Regions from separate parts of the Peribacillus sp. NPDC097895 genome, predicted to be linked through region 4. Evidence: riboswitches for the same ligand, from Rfam matches in the RefSeq annotation. Region 4 holds a riboswitch; each other region holds the start of a gene.
What was found. Region 4 has a riboswitch for thiamine pyrophosphate ahead of tenA (thiaminase II). Riboswitches for the same ligand answer to the same signal wherever they lie in the genome.
Positions count from the first base shown of each region.

Region 1: it holds a riboswitch for thiamine pyrophosphate, as region 4 does, so the genes downstream of both, tenA (thiaminase II) here and tenA (thiaminase II) in region 4, are expected to answer to the same signal.
Region 2: it holds a riboswitch for thiamine pyrophosphate, as region 4 does, so the genes downstream of both, thiC (phosphomethylpyrimidine synthase ThiC) here and tenA (thiaminase II) in region 4, are expected to answer to the same signal.
Region 3: it holds a riboswitch for thiamine pyrophosphate, as region 4 does, so the genes downstream of both, ACQKMH_RS02610 (ABC transporter substrate-binding protein) here and tenA (thiaminase II) in region 4, are expected to answer to the same signal.

Region 1 is NZ_JBNNSH010000001.1:2,298,028-2,302,309, reverse strand. Features, by position in the region: gene ACQKMH_RS11015 (hypothetical protein) at 1-42, shown strand, start outside; gene ACQKMH_RS11010 (hypothetical protein) at 69-254, shown strand; gene ACQKMH_RS11005 (MFS transporter) at 218-1,048, shown strand; gene ACQKMH_RS11000 (MFS transporter) at 1,015-1,407, shown strand; TPP riboswitch at 1,673-1,800, shown strand; gene tenA (thiaminase II) at 1,930-2,613, shown strand; gene ACQKMH_RS10990 (ECF transporter S component) at 2,628-3,212, shown strand; gene ACQKMH_RS10985 (ABC transporter ATP-binding protein) at 3,225-4,282, shown strand, end outside.
Region 2 is NZ_JBNNSH010000002.1:939,575-943,856, reverse strand. Features, by position in the region: gene ACQKMH_RS15920 (histidine phosphatase family protein) at 164-697, shown strand; gene ACQKMH_RS15915 (HAD family hydrolase) at 869-1,657, shown strand; TPP riboswitch at 1,773-1,888, shown strand; gene thiC (phosphomethylpyrimidine synthase ThiC) at 2,025-3,806, shown strand; gene ACQKMH_RS15905 (hypothetical protein) at 3,829-3,999, shown strand; gene ACQKMH_RS15900 (carboxymuconolactone decarboxylase family protein) at 4,146-4,282, opposite strand, start outside.
Region 3 is NZ_JBNNSH010000001.1:558,965-563,246, reverse strand. Features, by position in the region: gene ACQKMH_RS02625 (ABC transporter ATP-binding protein) at 1-303, opposite strand, end outside; gene ACQKMH_RS02620 (ABC transporter permease) at 287-1,069, opposite strand; gene ACQKMH_RS02615 (thiamine-binding protein) at 1,066-1,350, opposite strand; gene ACQKMH_RS02610 (ABC transporter substrate-binding protein) at 1,362-2,366, opposite strand; TPP riboswitch at 2,496-2,605, opposite strand; gene ACQKMH_RS02605 (protein-glutamine gamma-glutamyltransferase) at 2,908-3,735, shown strand; gene rarD (EamA family transporter RarD) at 3,828-4,282, opposite strand, start outside.
Region 4 is NZ_JBNNSH010000002.1:386,352-390,633, reverse strand. Features, by position in the region: gene thiM (hydroxyethylthiazole kinase) at 1-403, opposite strand, end outside; gene thiD (bifunctional hydroxymethylpyrimidine kinase/phosphomethylpyrimidine kinase) at 400-1,206, opposite strand; gene thiW (energy coupling factor transporter S component ThiW) at 1,175-1,696, opposite strand; gene tenA (thiaminase II) at 1,712-2,401, opposite strand; TPP riboswitch at 2,500-2,604, opposite strand; SAM riboswitch class I at 2,766-2,870, shown strand; gene ACQKMH_RS13160 (Fur-regulated basic protein FbpA) at 3,010-3,222, shown strand; gene ACQKMH_RS13155 (aspartyl-phosphate phosphatase Spo0E family protein) at 3,477-3,671, shown strand; gene ACQKMH_RS13150 (N-acetyltransferase family protein) at 3,763-4,269, opposite strand.

The DNA.
Region 1 (4,282 bases), on a different contig from region 4:
TACGGTGAATTGGTGAAACTGACATTACATGTTATATCGTGAAAAATTCGCAAAGAGGAGGGAAATAATTGCGTGAAGTTCATGCTTTGGAAGTGGTGGGGAATAGTAAATTTGGCCGTTTGCAATTAATGGTCTTTATGTGGTGTTTGTTCGCAATTACCTTCGATGGATTTGATATAGCCATGTACGGAGTAGGTTTACCTTTGATGATGGAGGAATGGAGCTTGACGCCAGTTATTCATTGTTCGGAATGATGGTAGGTGCCCTCATTTTTGCACCCCTGGCGGATAAAATAGGGAGAAAAAAAGTACTTGCCATTAGCATATGTATATTCAGTGTGTTTACATTACTTTCAAGTTTCGCTCCAAACCCTGCCTTTTTCTCGTTCATGCGATTTATAGCAGCCTTGGGGATGGGAGGATTAATGCCAAACGTTATCTCCTTAATGGCGGAATACTCACCCAAAAAGTATAAGGTGCTCATTGTAACCACAATGTACTGTGGTTATTCAATCGGGAGCATTCTTGCTTCTTTAATTGGAATGTATGTGATGGAACAAATAAGTTGGAGGGTATTGTATTGGATTGTGGCGCTTCCCTTACTGGCACTGCCATTCTTCATGAAGCAATTTCCTGAATCTCTTTCCTATTATGTTATTCGAAAACAAGGGGAAAAGCTTGCCGGAATTCTGAACCGCATTGATCCAGAGGGCGACGATAAAGACTCGGACGACTATGAGTTTGCCAAGGTCCAAGAAAGGGCAAAAGGCTTTCCAGTCAAGAAACTCTTTGAAGATAAGCGTACTCTTAGTACATTTGCGTTTTGGGTAGCTGCCTTTAATTGTTTACTTATGGAATACGGACTCAATACATGGTTACCGAAAATCATGCAGCAGTCCGGATACGGCCTTACATCCAGTTTATCTTTCAATCTTATATTGGGGATAGGGCAAATTGGCGGATCGATAATTGGAGGGTACTTAGTTGGGAAAATGGGCCATAGTAGAGTGCTTGTATTCTCTGTGCCATTGGTACGGTATGCTTTGTAATATTAGGATTAACCTCAAATGAAGTAGCATTATATATTTTAATCGCTTTTGGAGGTGCCTGTACAGTGGGTACGATGAATTTGGCCAATACGTATATTTCCGAGTATTATCCACGGGAGATAAGGACCACCGGGATAGGCTGGGCCTTGGCGTTTGGTAGAATTGGAGCGATTGTTGCCCCTACATTAATAGGTTTATTGCTGGCTGCAAACTATTCGCCACAAAATGCATTTATGGCCTTCACAGTTCCGAGCATAATGGCGGCCTTGGCGTTACGGGTTGTGAAAGAGAAGTATGGCAGCTATGATAAACCACAGATTGAGGAAAATATAAAACTAAAAGCAACAACAAATGCATAAATTAATAGGTAGCGGAATTCACGAGTAAAACACGCAAACTCACGAGTAAATCAACGGAATTCACGAGTAAATAACGAAATAAACTTCTCAACCTTTTTTTATCAATCCAACCAGCATAGATCGCAGGGTTAGAGGGATATACAAGCTTGAAAGGCTATTAATCCTATATAGTATTAATCTACATCAATGCTTGAAAACTTTTCTAATACGTTTGACAATTGGATTTATCGTGTTAATATAAAGGCAAATGAATTATATATACAATTTGTACCACTAGGGGTGCTTTATTGGTAAAAGTTATTTTACCTGAGAAGCTGAGATTAAAGTATGACTTTAAGACCCTTAGAACCTGATCTGGTTTATACCAGCGTAGGGAAGTGGGGTCTGGAACAATACGTTTCTGTATTATTTCAAGTACAACCACTTTCTTTACGTCAAAGAAAGTGGTTTTTTATTTGTCAAAAAAGAGGAGGTTTTTTCCCGTATCATTCATTGGAAAAATAAAATTTGGAGGTAAAGAAGATGAAGTTTTCAGAGGAAATCCGTCAGGAAGTCGATCATATTTGGGAAGCAAGTTTTAACCATCCATTTGTTGCAGGAATAGGCGATGGCACATTGCCATTGGAGTGTTTTCGTTTTTATGTCAAGCAAGATGCCTATTATTTATCACATTTTGCCAGAGTTCAAGCTTTAGGAGCAGTCAAGGCTACAGATTTACATACAACAAGCAGGCTTGCCGGCCATGCACAAGGAACATATGAAGCGGAGTTGAAGCTTCATGAAAATTTTTCTGAGAGATTAGGCATCACAAAAGAAGAAAGGAAAAATTTCAAACCTGCACCGACTGCTTATGCTTACACTTCCCATATGTATCGTGCGGCATATTCTGGTCATTTAGGGGATGTTATTTCAGCTATCTTGCCATGTTATTGGCTGTATTATGAAATCGGCGAAAAGCTGAAAGAGTGTAAACCGGAAGAACCGATATATCAAGAATGGATAGCGGCTTACGGAGGAGAGTGGTTCCGCTCTTTGGTCGAAGAACAAATTGCAAGGCTTGATGAGATTGCTGAAAAAGTAACAGATGAAGATAGGGTAAGAATGAAGGAGCATTTTATTCTTAGCAGCCAATATGAATACTCATTTTGGGAAATGGCTTATCGTCTAGAGACATGGCCGGTGCATAAGGAAACATTAGAGGTATAAAGGAGATTGAAACAATGAAAAAAGGGTTGAAATTAACGGATATATTAGTCACGATCGTGATTGCCGTGGCATTTGGAATAGTCTATATCGTTTGGGGTTCACTTTATTATTCCGTTAAACCATTAGGATTACATGTAGATCAACTTATTTATGGAATGTGGTTTATAGCTGGACCCGTTGCCTTTTTAGTTTTGAGAAAACCGGGTGTGGCGCTACTGGCAGAGATTGCTGCAGCTTCCGGAGAATTCTTTCTAGGTTCACCTTGGGGGCTAACCGTACTCTTATATGGAGTTGTACAAGGATTGTTCGCGGAACTGGTTTTCATGGCGTTCAGATATAAAAAGTTCAATATGTCGGTCGCTGTATTAGCGGCGATAGCATCCTGCCTGGGATCAGTTCTCATGGATTTTGCATATGGGGAAATAGGTGCGCTCTCTCTTTGGAATCTCTTGTTATTCATGATTGCGAGGTTCATAGGCTCCATTTTCTTTGCCGGTGTGACTGCTTACTATCTAGTTAAAGTCCTGGAAGCAACAGGAGTAACTAATCTTGTACGTCCGGTTTCCAGTAAGGATTATGCAGAACTGGACCAAAAGTAGAGGTTGATGACCATGGAACGAATCGTTCATGTAGAGAAGTTAAGAATGAAATTTCCCGGAGGTGAGTCCTTGCTATTCAAGGACCTATCCGTCTCGTTTGATAGAGGTGAAAAAGTTCTATTGCTGGGACCATCAGGATGTGGAAAGTCCACACTTTTACAAGTGTTAAGTGGATTGATACCAAATTCCATCGAAGTCCCGATGAAAGCGGAAGAATTGAAGTGCCCTTCTTCATGGGGATATGTTTTTCAAGACCCTGATAGTCAGTTTTGCATGCCATTTGCCGATGAGGAAATTGCTTTCGTCCTTGAGAATCTTTCTGTTCCTAAGCAAGAAATGAAAGAGAGGATTCAACATCATCTCCGTCAAGTTGGATTGAAACTAAAGACTATTCATACAAGTATTGATACATTATCAGGCGGCATGAAACAGCGTCTGGCGATTGCTTCGGTATTGGCACTTGAACCAGAAGTGATATTTTTGGATGAACCAACCGCTATGCTTGATCCGGAAGGAACAAAAGAAATTTGGGACTTGTTGAAGGGAATTGGACGAGACAAGACCGTTATTATCGTGGAACATAAAATTGACCATGTTTTAGAATTCATCGATAGAATCGTGCTTTTTAATGGTGACGGTCAAATCATAGCTGATGGTCCAAAAGATACCATCCTTTCCCTATATAAAAATGAAATGAAGGAACACGGAATTTGGTTCCCTGGTGTTTGGGATGAATATATACACGACAATAAACCGGTTCGTGAAGACCAATCCAGTGACGGTGTTCCCCTTATGCAAGTCCAAGGTTTTAGTGGTTTTCGGAAAAAGGAAGAGAAAATCAAAGTTGAAGAGCTACAGGTCCATTCAGGTGAATGGATTGTAATCAGGGGAGAAAATGGTGCGGGGAAGAGTACTCTCTTGCACGCACTGATGCAGTTCATAAAAACGAATGGCACGTATGAATTGATGGGGACCCCTATTAAAAGGGTGAAAAATCTAACCGATCATATGACGTTTGTCTTTCAAAATCCTGAGTTTCAGTTCGTTGCAAATTCTGTATATGAAGAAAT
Region 2 (4,282 bases), 550 kb from region 4:
ATCTGTGAGAACCTTTAACCATACACAATGTCAAGGAGAGCTCAATAAGGTTTTTAATGGTTTCAACTTGCATTTATTATATAGCTTTACATAGGTTAATATATTGTTAAGGGGTTTTACAAGAAAAAGAAACGAATATTTTAAAAGATAATAAGGAGAATATATGAAAATTGGTTTGGTACGTCATTTTAAGGTGGCACATGAATTCCCAACAGGGAAATCCGTGACTGCGGATGATATGAAGCAATGGTTCATGGACTATGATGCAGCAGATATAATTTACGGAACGACTTTATTACGAGCTGAGGAATGGCAGGAATGTTATTGCAGCGATATGTCGAGAGCGGTCAAGACTGCAAAACATATCTACCCTGGCACGGTTCATCGGATGGAGGAACTGCGGGAAATACCTTCCCCCCCCCTTAAAGGAAAGGTAAAGCTGCCGTTCATCCTTTGGGCCATCTGGATTCGATCCTGCTCGTTGATTAACAAGCAGACAAGAGCGGAAATTAAAATCGCTGAGCGACGGATCAATAAAGCATTGGACGAAATTTTTGCAAAGGGGGAAAGGGATGTTCTGATCGTGAGTCATGCCGCACTCATGGTATATATGAGAAAAGAGCTGATAAGACGGGGGTTTGCCGGTCCGAAATTCAAGATTGCCAGCAATGGAAGGCTGTATGTATTCGAAAGATAATCAAGGATATCCCGACAAAAAAAGTATGTCTGGTACACGTTGAACATTTAATGATCTTAAGAAAGATATAGTCATTTTCCGAATAGTTATTCTTTTTCCGATGGTTGTGGTTTATTATTGTAATAGTGTAATTTTTATCGAATTCAATAATAGGGGAAGAGGGTGTGCATTTTGGTGAAGGCAGTTTTTTTTGACTTAGATGATACATTGCTTTGGGATCAGAAAAGTGTGAAAGAGGCTTTTGTAGCCACATGTGAAGTGGCTAGGGAAAAATATGATTTAAATGTCGATGAGTTTGAAGAAGCGGTTCGGAAAGAAGCGCGTGAGCTTTACTCTTCTTACGATACATATGCATTTACTCAAATGATCGGAATCAACCCATTTGAAGGACTATGGGGGAATTTTCAAGATGATCATGATGAATTCCGGAAGATGGCAGGGATTGTACCGACATATAGGAAAGAAGCGTGGACGAGAGGCTTGAAGGCATTAGGGATCAATGACCCTGCATTTGGGCTTGAACTGGCAGAACGTTTCCCTGCAGAGAGACGTAAAAAGCCATTTATCTATGAAGAATCATTCCGTGTGTTAGATGAATTAAAAGGGAATTACAAATTGCTTTTGCTGACGAATGGTTCGCCTGAACTACAAAATACTAAACTTGAAATTACGCCAGAACTCGTTCCTTATTTCGACCAAATCGTCATTTCAGGAGCATTTGGACGCGGTAAACCGGATGCATCCATCTTTGAGCATGCTTTGGAAATCATGGAGCTGGATAAGGATGAAGTATTGATGGTTGGCGACAATTTAATGACCGATATCCTTGGGGCATCACGAGTGGGCATAAAGTCGGTTTGGATAAATCGACATGATAAGGAACGGAATGAAGTGCTTCCAACCTATGAAATCAAGCATTTGGAGGAGCTTTTCCCCATCCTTGAAGGTTTGGAAAAATAATGATGGGTCCCCTCCAAGTAACAAATTTTGGAGGGATTCATTAAAATATATAGGCCTTTGCAATTATTTACAGAATCAAAAGGGTGATATATAGTTACCCTGTAATCAATTAAATTATTCAGACTAGGGGTGTCCAATATAAGTTGGGCTGAGAGAGAAGCGCGTAAAGCTTCTTAACCCTCAGGACCTGATCTGGTTCATACCAGCGTGGGGAAGTTAGAATCTACTTAACAATGACATTTCATTTGGTCATTTCTGTAGTCATACTAACGTTAGCCGGGTCTTAATTATGAGATCCGGCTTTTTCGTGCGAAATGGATTGGATTTTGTCCTTTTTAAATGAAACTTAAAAAGGAGAAATGAAATCATGATGAGTAATTCAGTAAATGACATGAACGTTTCAATTATGTCCAGTTTTGCAGGGAGTAAAAAAGTGTACGTAGAGGGATCTAGACCTGATATTAAAGTGCCTATGCGTGAAATTAAGTTAAGTCCGACTACAGGGGCATTCGGTGAAGAGGAGAATCCACCTTTACGAGTTTATGACACAAGCGGTTCCTATACGGATTCCGAATATCCGATTGATATTCAGAAAGGTCTTGATCCGATTAGACGCAACTGGATCCTGGAACGTGAGGATATTGAAGAGTATGAAGGACGTGAAATAAAACCCGAAGATAACGGTTATAGAAAAGTGGAGCCACAATCCAATGCCGATATTTTTCCGGGATTGAAAAGGAAACCTTTGCGTGCAATGAAAGGAAACAATGTAACCCAGCTCCATTATGCACGTAAAGGAATCATTACCCCTGAAATGGAGTTCATTTCAATCAGGGAAAATGTTGCCCCTGAGTTTGTAAGAGAAGAGGTAGCCAGCGGGCGGGCCATCATTCCGGCAAATATTAACCATCCTGAAAGTGAGCCTATGATCATCGGGCGTAATTTTCACGTTAAAATAAATGCGAATATTGGAAATTCAGCTGTTAGTTCATCGATCGAAGATGAAGTGGAGAAAATGACTTGGGCTACACGATGGGGAGCCGACAACATAATGGACCTTTCCACCGGCAAGAATATTCACACAACACGTGAATGGATTATCAGGAATTCGCCTGTTCCAGTTGGGACCGTTCCTATATATCAAGCATTGGAAAAAGTGAATGGAGTTGCGGAAGATTTAAATTGGGAAGTTTTTCGGGATACTTTAATCGAGCAGGCCGAGCAAGGTGTCGATTACTTCACCATACATGCTGGAGTGTTATTGCGATATATCCCATTAACGGCAAAGCGGGTTACGGGAATCGTTTCCCGAGGGGGATCGATCATGGCTCAATGGTGTTTGGCCCACCACCAAGAAAGCTTCCTTTATACTCATTTTGAAGAGATTTGTGAAATCATGAAGGCATATGATGTTTCTTTCTCATTAGGAGATGGTCTTCGTCCTGGATCGATTGCAGATGCAAACGATGAGGCGCAATTTGCAGAATTGGAAACACTGGGGGAACTGACGAAGATTGCTTGGAAACATGATGTTCAAGTCATGGTGGAGGGACCCGGGCACGTGCCGATGCATTTGATTAAGGAAAACATGGATAAGCAGCTGGAGGTCTGTCAAGAAGCCCCGTTCTATACCCTTGGGCCTTTGACAACGGATATAGCTCCTGGCTATGATCATATTACATCTGCGATCGGTGCTGCCATGATTGGTTGGTTTGGTACGGCGATGCTCTGTTATGTGACACCGAAAGAGCATCTTGGACTTCCGAATAAAGAGGATGTTCGAGTAGGGGTCATTACCTATAAAATTGCTGCACATGCAGCTGACCTTGCAAAAGGCCATCCGCATGCACAAAAAAGAGACGATGCCCTTTCGAAGGCCAGATTCGAGTTTCGTTGGAGAGATCAATTCAATCTTTCTCTCGACCCTGAACGTGCGGTTGAATATCACGATGAAACACTACCGGCTGAAGGTGCCAAAACAGCTCATTTCTGTTCCATGTGCGGACCTAAATTCTGCAGTATGAGAATCTCTCAGGATATCCGTGATTTGGCAAAAGAAAAGGGTCTCGGTTTTGAGTCTGTAATCGATGAAGGACTTAAAGAAAAAGCGAATCAATTCAGGAAAACGGACGGAAAAATCTATCAATGATTTGGACGAAAGGGAGAATTCGATGAATCGGGTAATCCAGATAAAAGATGAAATGAAACAGTTGGAAAGCCAATTAGATCAGCTGAAAAAAGAGCTGAACATCTTTCGGGAAAATTGTAATCATGAATTTGTAAAAACTGATTATAGTCAAGAATGCACAAAGTGCCACTTAATCGAAAGTCTGCAATGGTAGTGATTCCTTAATCTGCTTTGTTTGTCATATTGGAATATCAGTCATCATGATGAAGGGATTGTTTGTAATTTTTCCACATATGGCAATTAATTTCGGCTTCGAGCAAATAAAGAGGGATAGGACAAACTGTCCTATCCCTTACTCCATTATTGTTTCATTTGGTTTATTTCCTGGATGCATTCCTGGACGAGAGTTACGGCCTGACTCATGGTTGCTCCTCCGCCAAATGCTGCAGTCACTCCAATGGCTTCAAGGATTTCCTGTTCTGAACAGCCTTGGTCAA
Region 3 (4,282 bases), on a different contig from region 4:
CCCAGCCAGTTCACTTCCAAGCAAGACATTTTCCAATACCGTTCTCCAAGGTAAAAGGGAAGGCTGTTGGGGCATATAGCTTATATGGCCCTTTAAGCCATTTATTTTTTTACTATCCAGCGAAATGATGCCCTGATTCGGCTTCAAAATGCCCCCGATCAAGTGGAACAATGTACTTTTACCGCTGCCGGATGGTCCAAGGATCGTGACAAACTCCCCATCACCTACATGGAAATGTATATTCTCTAAAATATTCTGTTTACCACCGAAAGAATAGGAGACATCTTTAATTTCCAGTTTCATCCTTTTCACCCTCCTTTCTCTTCCATGAAACAAGGTATTTCTCCAGTAAGTTAATGATTCCAAAAAAGAGAAGGCTCATTCCCATAATGATGAAAATAGAAACAAACACCCGATCTGTCCTGAATGCAGAGGAAGCTAGCGTCATATAAACGCCGATCCCCGATTTAGCTCCAAGCCATTCAGAAATAACCGCACCCATTACACTATATGTTGCCGAAATTTTCAAGCCTGAGAAAATGGACGGAATCGAATGAGGAAGCTCCAGCTTCCAAAATAACTGGTTTCTCCCCGCCCCCATCATCTTGAAATAATGCTTAAGTTCATATGGTGTCTGGCGAAAACCGTCTAATGAAGCAACGGCAACAGGAAAAAAACACACGAGAGAAATCACTATTAGCTTTGGCAGCATTCCAAAACCAAACCAGATCACTAATAGCGGTGCCAAAACTATGATTGGAATATTTTGTGATAGTATGAGCAGGGGATAAACCGCCTCTTTTACACCAGGAAACAGGTGTAAGATTGCCGCAATTAATAAGCCGATGCAGCTTCCTATAAAAAAACCGTTTAACGCAAGCTCAGTAGTTGATATTAGGTGTCCCGAAAGATCGTGAAACGATTCAATTCCTTCAGTCAAAATGGCTGATGGAGCAGGAAGCAACCATTCTTCAACTTTTAATAAGACTGTCACTGATTCCCATACTATCAGCAACAATAATAAAAGAAAGAAGGGAGCCCCCTTCTTCCAAATTCTCCTTCCGATCATGCCCGATATTTCTCCGTTAACGTACCCATCGTAATCCCGCTCGGCTGATATAATATTTTCACTTGGGAAATGACATTCGGCGATCCTATTTCAATCATTCTTACATTCATTTTTTCTATCACGGCGAAAAGTTCGGAAAGCTCACCTTCCATTGTTGTTTCAAGCGGGTGAACCTCATACTTGACACCTGATTCATCAATGATCTTGATTGCTTCATCGACCATAGGGATGACATTTTCCCCTTTAGGGATAATTTGTATACTAATTAATGAATTGGCCATTTCTTTTCCTCCTATTTTGGTAAAAATTCATTGGTAAATGCCTTTTCAGGATCGAAATCACCTTCGAGAAGCTTATTTTCAGTCATCCAATCACTGTAATTCTTCCAAATTTCAAGCTTTTGTTCACCCCAACGCGGAGCATCATCCTGATACTTGGTTGCAAGCCACTCCTGGCTTTTCTTCACTAGTTTAGCATCAAGATCCGGTGCAGCCTTAATTAACATGTCTGCTGCATCATCGGGATTCTTAATCGCAAACTGGTACCCTTTCGAAGCTGCATGAACGAATGCTTTAACGGTTTCAGGATCTTCTTTAATCATCTTTTCATTTGTGGTCAATACAGGCGTATAGTAATCAAGCTTATCAGAGTATTCGGTTAAGTAAACCATATTCAGCTTTTCATTTCTCAACTCGGCCTCGATACCTGTCCACCCATAATAAATCCAGGCGAAATCTATATCCCTTTTAACTGAAGTGAAAAAATCTGTGTCCCCTGTGTTCACAATATCCACTTTATTTACATCCGCATTATCTTTTTTCATGAGTGAATCAAGAATGGCCTTTTCAACTGGAGAACCCCAGCCACCATACGTTTTCCCTTCAAAATCCTTGGGAGTTTTAATGTTTTTTGCCTCAGGGGAAGCGAAACCTGAGGTATTATGCTGGATGACGGCAGCTAGCGAAACTATTGGCACGCCCTGTACGCGAGCCTGCGTGATGCCCTCCTGGTAGCCTACGCCAAATTCAGATTTCCCTGAAGCCACAAGCTTATCAGCTCCAGCTTCACCAGGCATGATAATTTCTACATCCAGTCCTTGTTCTTTAAAATATCCTTTTTCCTTCGCTACATACAATCCTGTATGGTTTGTATTCGGGGTCCAATCGAGCACGACCGATACTTTTTTTAATTCTTTATTGTCTTCATTTTTAGATGCTTCCTCTTTTTCATTCGTTCCGCCTGCACCGCATCCAGCTAAAAGGAACAACGAAGCTAACAGTGGCAAAAATTTATTCAAGACTTTATCCTCCTACACATTATATAAGATCGATATGCCGGAACTATAACGGGCGCCAGGTTCTCTTCAAATAAAAAACAAAAAACGCCCGAAGATGAATTCGGACGTTAACATACAAAACAGAAAGTCAGTAATAATATGTATGTTCCCTCCGCTGGCATCATCCAGATCAGGTTCAAAGAGTCAGCATCTAAAGGACGCAATCTCAGCCAGCAATACCGGCCCCCCTACATTTCTCGCACATATGAACTTTTCTCTCTCATTATATCAATTCATGCCGAAAAGGGAATACTAATTTGCTTCTTCTCTCTAATTGGAAAGGTTTCCTAGCAGTTTAGGTTATCTAGCAAAACATCTTTTGGAATGAAAGCAAAAAAATACTGCCTCTTTTCATTCCGATCATTCTCGGCTGAAACGGCAGCTGAAACGTTCCAAATAGTCAATTTAAAGCTTGCATTCATATAATGAGCATTACATGTAGACATTTTTGTTTACCGGTTTTATAAACCGTTAATTTCATAAGCAAAAGGTGGATATGATCATGATAAAGATTAATCACAAATGGTTAGATGTCAGTCAAATCCAACCAGGAATAGCATCTGCTAAATCGCCTGAAATTGTCCAATTACTGGCGGAAGATTCTAACGTTTTTGAATACCGGAACTTTGGAGAGTTTAATTTCGAGATACAACTGAGGAATCGAGTCATTGCGGCAGCTATTGCGTTGGATAAAAGTGGTGCAGAATTTTCCACACTTGAGGAATCGGGAAGCAATAAACAATATTGGAGCCTTTCAAAGGATGGCACCTTTACCCTTCAGCCAGGGATTCTCCCTCATGCTGCACTCGTTGACATTTTCATAAATGGAAGGCTTTATGCTTTCGAATGCGGGACAGCAATGGTCGTCACTTTTTTAAAGGCCATTTTGGATTTAATTGGCCCTAGGAATTTCGACAACCTTTTTTCAGACCTTTTTTTATATGACTGGCACCCTCCACAAAATATGGCTCTCATCGTTCACAAAGGAAGGGATTATTCACCAGGTGATTGCGTTTACTTCAAAAACCCTGATCACGATGAGGCAAAGCCTGAATGGCAAGGTGAAAATGCCATATTATTAGGAACTAACCTCTTTTATGGCCACGGGATCGGAATTACCAATTCACAGGGAATCATCGATGAATTGAATAGCAATAGAAAGCCGTACGCCACCATATCAGCATTCCTGACAGATCATATCATTTTTCTGGATAGTTCCTACTATAGACAATTCCAACAAAATACTCCCCGTGCAAAGCCCGATCACAGTCCTGTCAGCCTTTCCAATTGTATTGTTTCTGAAATAGGTTCGAATATGTACCTTTCATGACCCTGGCATTTCCCCTATGCCGTAAAACCGTTTTATTAAATACCGGCATAAAAAAATGCTTGGGGAGAAAACTCCCAAGCATTTTTTCTTATTCAAGCACCAATATTCCTTTTACCTTTAAACCTGCGGGCACTTGCCTGCCCCCATTTCGTAATGGATAGCGTATAAACGGCCAAGGCTGACCATATGAACAAAAAGGCTAAAAGATGTGCTTTGGTAAAACTCTCGTGATAAACGAATACACCGATCAATAAGGATAAGGTCGGAGCGATATATTGAAAAATGCCAAGCATCGATAGCGGGATTTTCTCCGCCCCCTTCGCAAAATATAAAAGAGGTAAAGCCGTGACAATCCCACCGCCGACCAACAGCAAGCCTGTGCTTCCCGCTGTAAAGAATTGCATGTCTGATTTCGTCATCAAATATATGAGGTAACCCAGGGCCAGAGGCGTTACCATCATCGTTTCGAGCGTCAGCCCTATCGCTGATTCGGCCTTGATCATTTTTTTTGCCAAACCATATAATCCAAAGGTCATGGCCAAGACGA
Region 4 (4,282 bases):
CGATATCCCCACCCATCAATCGAAGGATCTCACTCGCATTTCCGCGAATGATTTGGAAGGTAACCTTCTTCAGGAGCTCTGCAACTTTCTCTGTACGATAGGAGGTGGCACCAACTCCCACCGGGTCCAAAATAACTGGGATATTATTGGCATTTGCCGCCTTGCCGGCTATCTCCATTGCCTCCAAAGCTTTATCATCTATCGTACCGAAATTAAGGACCAATGCATCTGCTAAATTGACCATTTCCTCCACTTCTTTAGGGCTGGATGTCATTACAGGTGAACCACCGATGGCAAGAGTGGCGTTTGCACAGTCGTTGACCGTAACGAAGTTGGTGATTTGGTGAATGAGTGGTTTTCTTGCTCTTACCTTCCCGAACAAGTCAGCTGCAGAAATCTTCATATTAAGTCACTCCTTTCTTTTTTTAAAAACGAATGAAAATGATGGACAGGTCCATGACCCTTACCGATTGAAAAGCTATTACGTATCGCTTCAGAAATATAGGCCTTGGCCAGTTCAATCGACTCTACCAATGATAGTCCATTTGCCAGGTTGGATGTAATGGCGGAAGATAGAGTACAACCTGTTCCATGTGTGTTTTTTGTGTGAATGCGTTCTCCCTCGATCCAGTGGAAGTTCGTCCCATCATAAAAAAGATCGTTTGGATTGCCAGCTGCATGGCCTCCTTTAAGTAAAACGGCTTTAGGCCCTAGTTCTTGTATGGACATGCATGCTTTGTAAAAATCTTGTTTCGTTCGAATCGACAAGCCAGTGAGAGCTTCCGCTTCAGGTACATTCGGGGTTACAAGTGTTGCAAGCGGAAGCAATTCGGTTTTTAGAGCAGTGACAGCCTTTTCGTCGAGCAAATGATGGCCGCTTTTGGAAATCATGACAGGATCAAGGATAACGATGTCAGGTAAGAAGGTATTAAGAGACGCAGTGACTGTTTCCACGATTTCTTTTGAGCCTAGCATGCCTATTTTTACTGCATCTACATGAATATCTTCAAAAATAGCTGCTATTTGATCTGTGATGATAGCGGTTTCGATAGCCTGAACTGAACGCACTTCCATTGTGTTTTGTGCCGTTACGGCTGTAATGACAGACATGCCAAAAACCCCATGTGCAGAAAATGTTTTTAAATCTGCTTGTATTCCTGCACCGCCCCCTGAGTCAGAGCCTGCGATGGTTAATGCTGTTTTCATAAAAAAACCCCTTCATATAATTATTTTTGAATAGTATTTTCAGTAATATGAAAGCTAAAATGGCACCCGCAAATGAACTAATCATAAAAGCTGGCAAAAACCCAAAAAGGGCTGCTTTATCTCCCAAAATGAGAACCGCCAGTGGATAGCAAGCTAGGGACCCAAGAATCCCGGTTCCTATCACTTCCCCTAAACAAGCGAAATTTAAGCTTTGTGTTTTTCGATATAGAACGGCAGCCAAAAGTGCACCGATCATGCTGCCCGGAAAGGCGAAAATTGAACCGGTACCAGATATGTTTCTAATGATGGAAACTAAAAAAGCTTGTGTTACAGCATAAGCAGGTCCCAATAATACGGCTGTCATGACATTTGCGAGATGCTGAATAGGAAAGATTTTTGCAAATCCGGCAGGGATGTATATAAAGGAACTGGTTAGAGTCGTGATGGCCGTGATCATGGCGGTCAGCGTCATTTTCTTGATTGGATTCATCATCATGTCAACGACCTACAGTGGCCAATCCTGCTCGTTTTGAACCATTTCCCAAAATAAATATTCATAGCGGGAAGTCACCAAAAAGTGCTTTTCTAATCTAAGAAGTTCATTTTCAGGCATGCCTTCGATTAATTCTTCTAACAAACCAATTAGCCACTTGTGTGCTTCGCCGAATTCAGGAGATGAATAGGATTTAATCCAAGCGGCATAACGATTATTATCCAATGCTTCACCATTTTGTGCTTTTAATTTCAAACCGATTTCATAATAATCCCAAGCACATGGTAGGAGACAGGCGATCAGGTCTGCTAAAGTCCCATGCTGAGCGGCATTTAGCATGTAACCTGTATAGGCTAGCGTGGTTGGAGTTGGTTCTGTATTTTCTAATTCCTTTGAACTTATACCGAATTCCAAAGCATATTGCCGATGAATGTCCATTTCCACTTGAAGGGTTTCATTCAAGATACTCGCAAACTTTGCCATGGTTTCGACATTATGAGCTTTAATGACACCTAAGGCAAAGAGCTTGGAATAATCCATGAGATAGATATAGTCCTGCTTCAAGTAATAGGCAAATTTCTTTTCAGGAAGAGTGCCGTTGCCAATTGCCTGGACAAAAGGATGTGAATGGTTCCTTTTCCAAATTCCTTTTGCACGTTCGTGAAGTCTATCACTGAAGGTTCCTAAATTAGTATTCTCCATTGTTCATCCTCCTTTAGAATGGTCCCTTTTGTTTTAATCCAATAAAAAAACCCGATCCTAAAAAAACGGAACGGGGTAGATGGATAAAGTCAGTGTACGGACGATATCATCCACTTCCCTCCGCCGGTATGAGCCGGTTCAGGTTCAAAGGGTCCGGAACAAATTCCATCTCAGTCTTAAAAAAGACTCCCCTAGTGGTGTGAATTGTATGTAATTACTGACATCATATCAGAAAGCGAAGAAAATGCAACCCAAATTTGCATGAGGAAACCATATATAGCCTTGAAATAAGGGAAAACTGGGCAATTGACTTTTGTTGATAATTGGGATAAAATCATCTCTACATCAAATTATATAAATAGAATTCTTATCCAGAGAGGTGGAGGGACTTGGCCCAACGAAACCTCGGCAGCAGACCCATTTTGGGAACTGTGCTACATCCAACAAGCTAACGCTTGGAAGATAAGAAGAGCCGTACGGACACTGCAGCCTCTTCTTGAATTAGAAGGGGCTTTTATTTTTGTGAAATAACGTTTAGTGACATAATAGAAATGGTATATATAATTTGGTGATAATGAAATCTGTTACATTTTGAAGCAGGCTCTAAGATGAATAAGAAAGGGGCCATTTACATGGCAGAATTAATTAAGAGGATCGAACAGAGGAAGGCATTGCTGATTGAAGAGTTATTGGCAAATGGAGTATACAAAACTTCGGATGAAAGGCACCTTTATGATGCCCCGTTAAAAGTACTGGAAGATGAATATAAAATTGTTATAAATAGACCTAATAACGAGACACCTTCGGAATGGATGACTTAGTAAACGATAGATTATCTTGTGATAAGGGATATTTGAAAGCATTCGCAGTGTTACAAGGGGTGAATGCTTTTTTTATTTATGTCTATTTAGAGGGATGTCACAAAAAATACATATATTAAGAAAAAAGTAGGCTTTTTGTCACAATTATCATACAAAATAACACAATTAAATCCCTAAAAATGGTTGATTTTAACTATAAGTTTCATTATAGTGATAAGTGTAAAAAAATTGAATTAATGGGAGGTGTATATAGAATGCATTGTCGAAAGGTAACTGTTGAAAGAATAGAAGAGAAAAGACAGGAAATGATTAAATTGGCAGCAATTTATGGGTTTACCAGTTTTCTAACTATTCAAGCAAGTCAAGAACTGGATACCCTGTTAAATGCATTAGCCAAGAAAAGAGAATCTGAATATTTCGCGCATCAGAATGTTTATAGGCATTTTTAAACTCGCCGTTTGGGGTCAAGTTTCATAATAGACTTCTGCGTTTAAACTAAAAAAACTACTGCCGAAGGCAATAGCTTTTAAATAATTATATTTAAATATCGATACGTTTACCAAGAATGACCAAGTCCCGTTCAATGCCATCCAGTTCGGCAACTTGTGGTAAGTTTGCCCATTTTTCAAAACCGAATTTTGAAAAAAGCTTCAGGCTAGGTATATTGTGAGCAAATATGAAACCTAATAGAGTCTTCACCCCTAATTTTGGGCTCACTTCTATTGCCTTTTGAATCGAAATTCGTCCAATTCCTTTTCCCCGGAAATAATCATCAATATAAATGCTGATCTCCGCCGTAGAATTATAGGCGGGCCGACCATAGAAAGATTGAAAGCTCATCCACCCTGCAGTTTTTCCTTCTATAGTAATGATATACAGCGGTCGACTTTCTGAGTTATGTTTCTCAAACCATTCAATCCTCGATTGTACGGAAACGGGTTCCGTATCTGCAGTAACCATTCTTGAAGCAATTGTGGAATTATATATTTCAACAATTTTGGGTAAATCCGACCGTTCTGCTTCCCTAAACTCTATGTACTCGTCCATCATTTAAACTCCT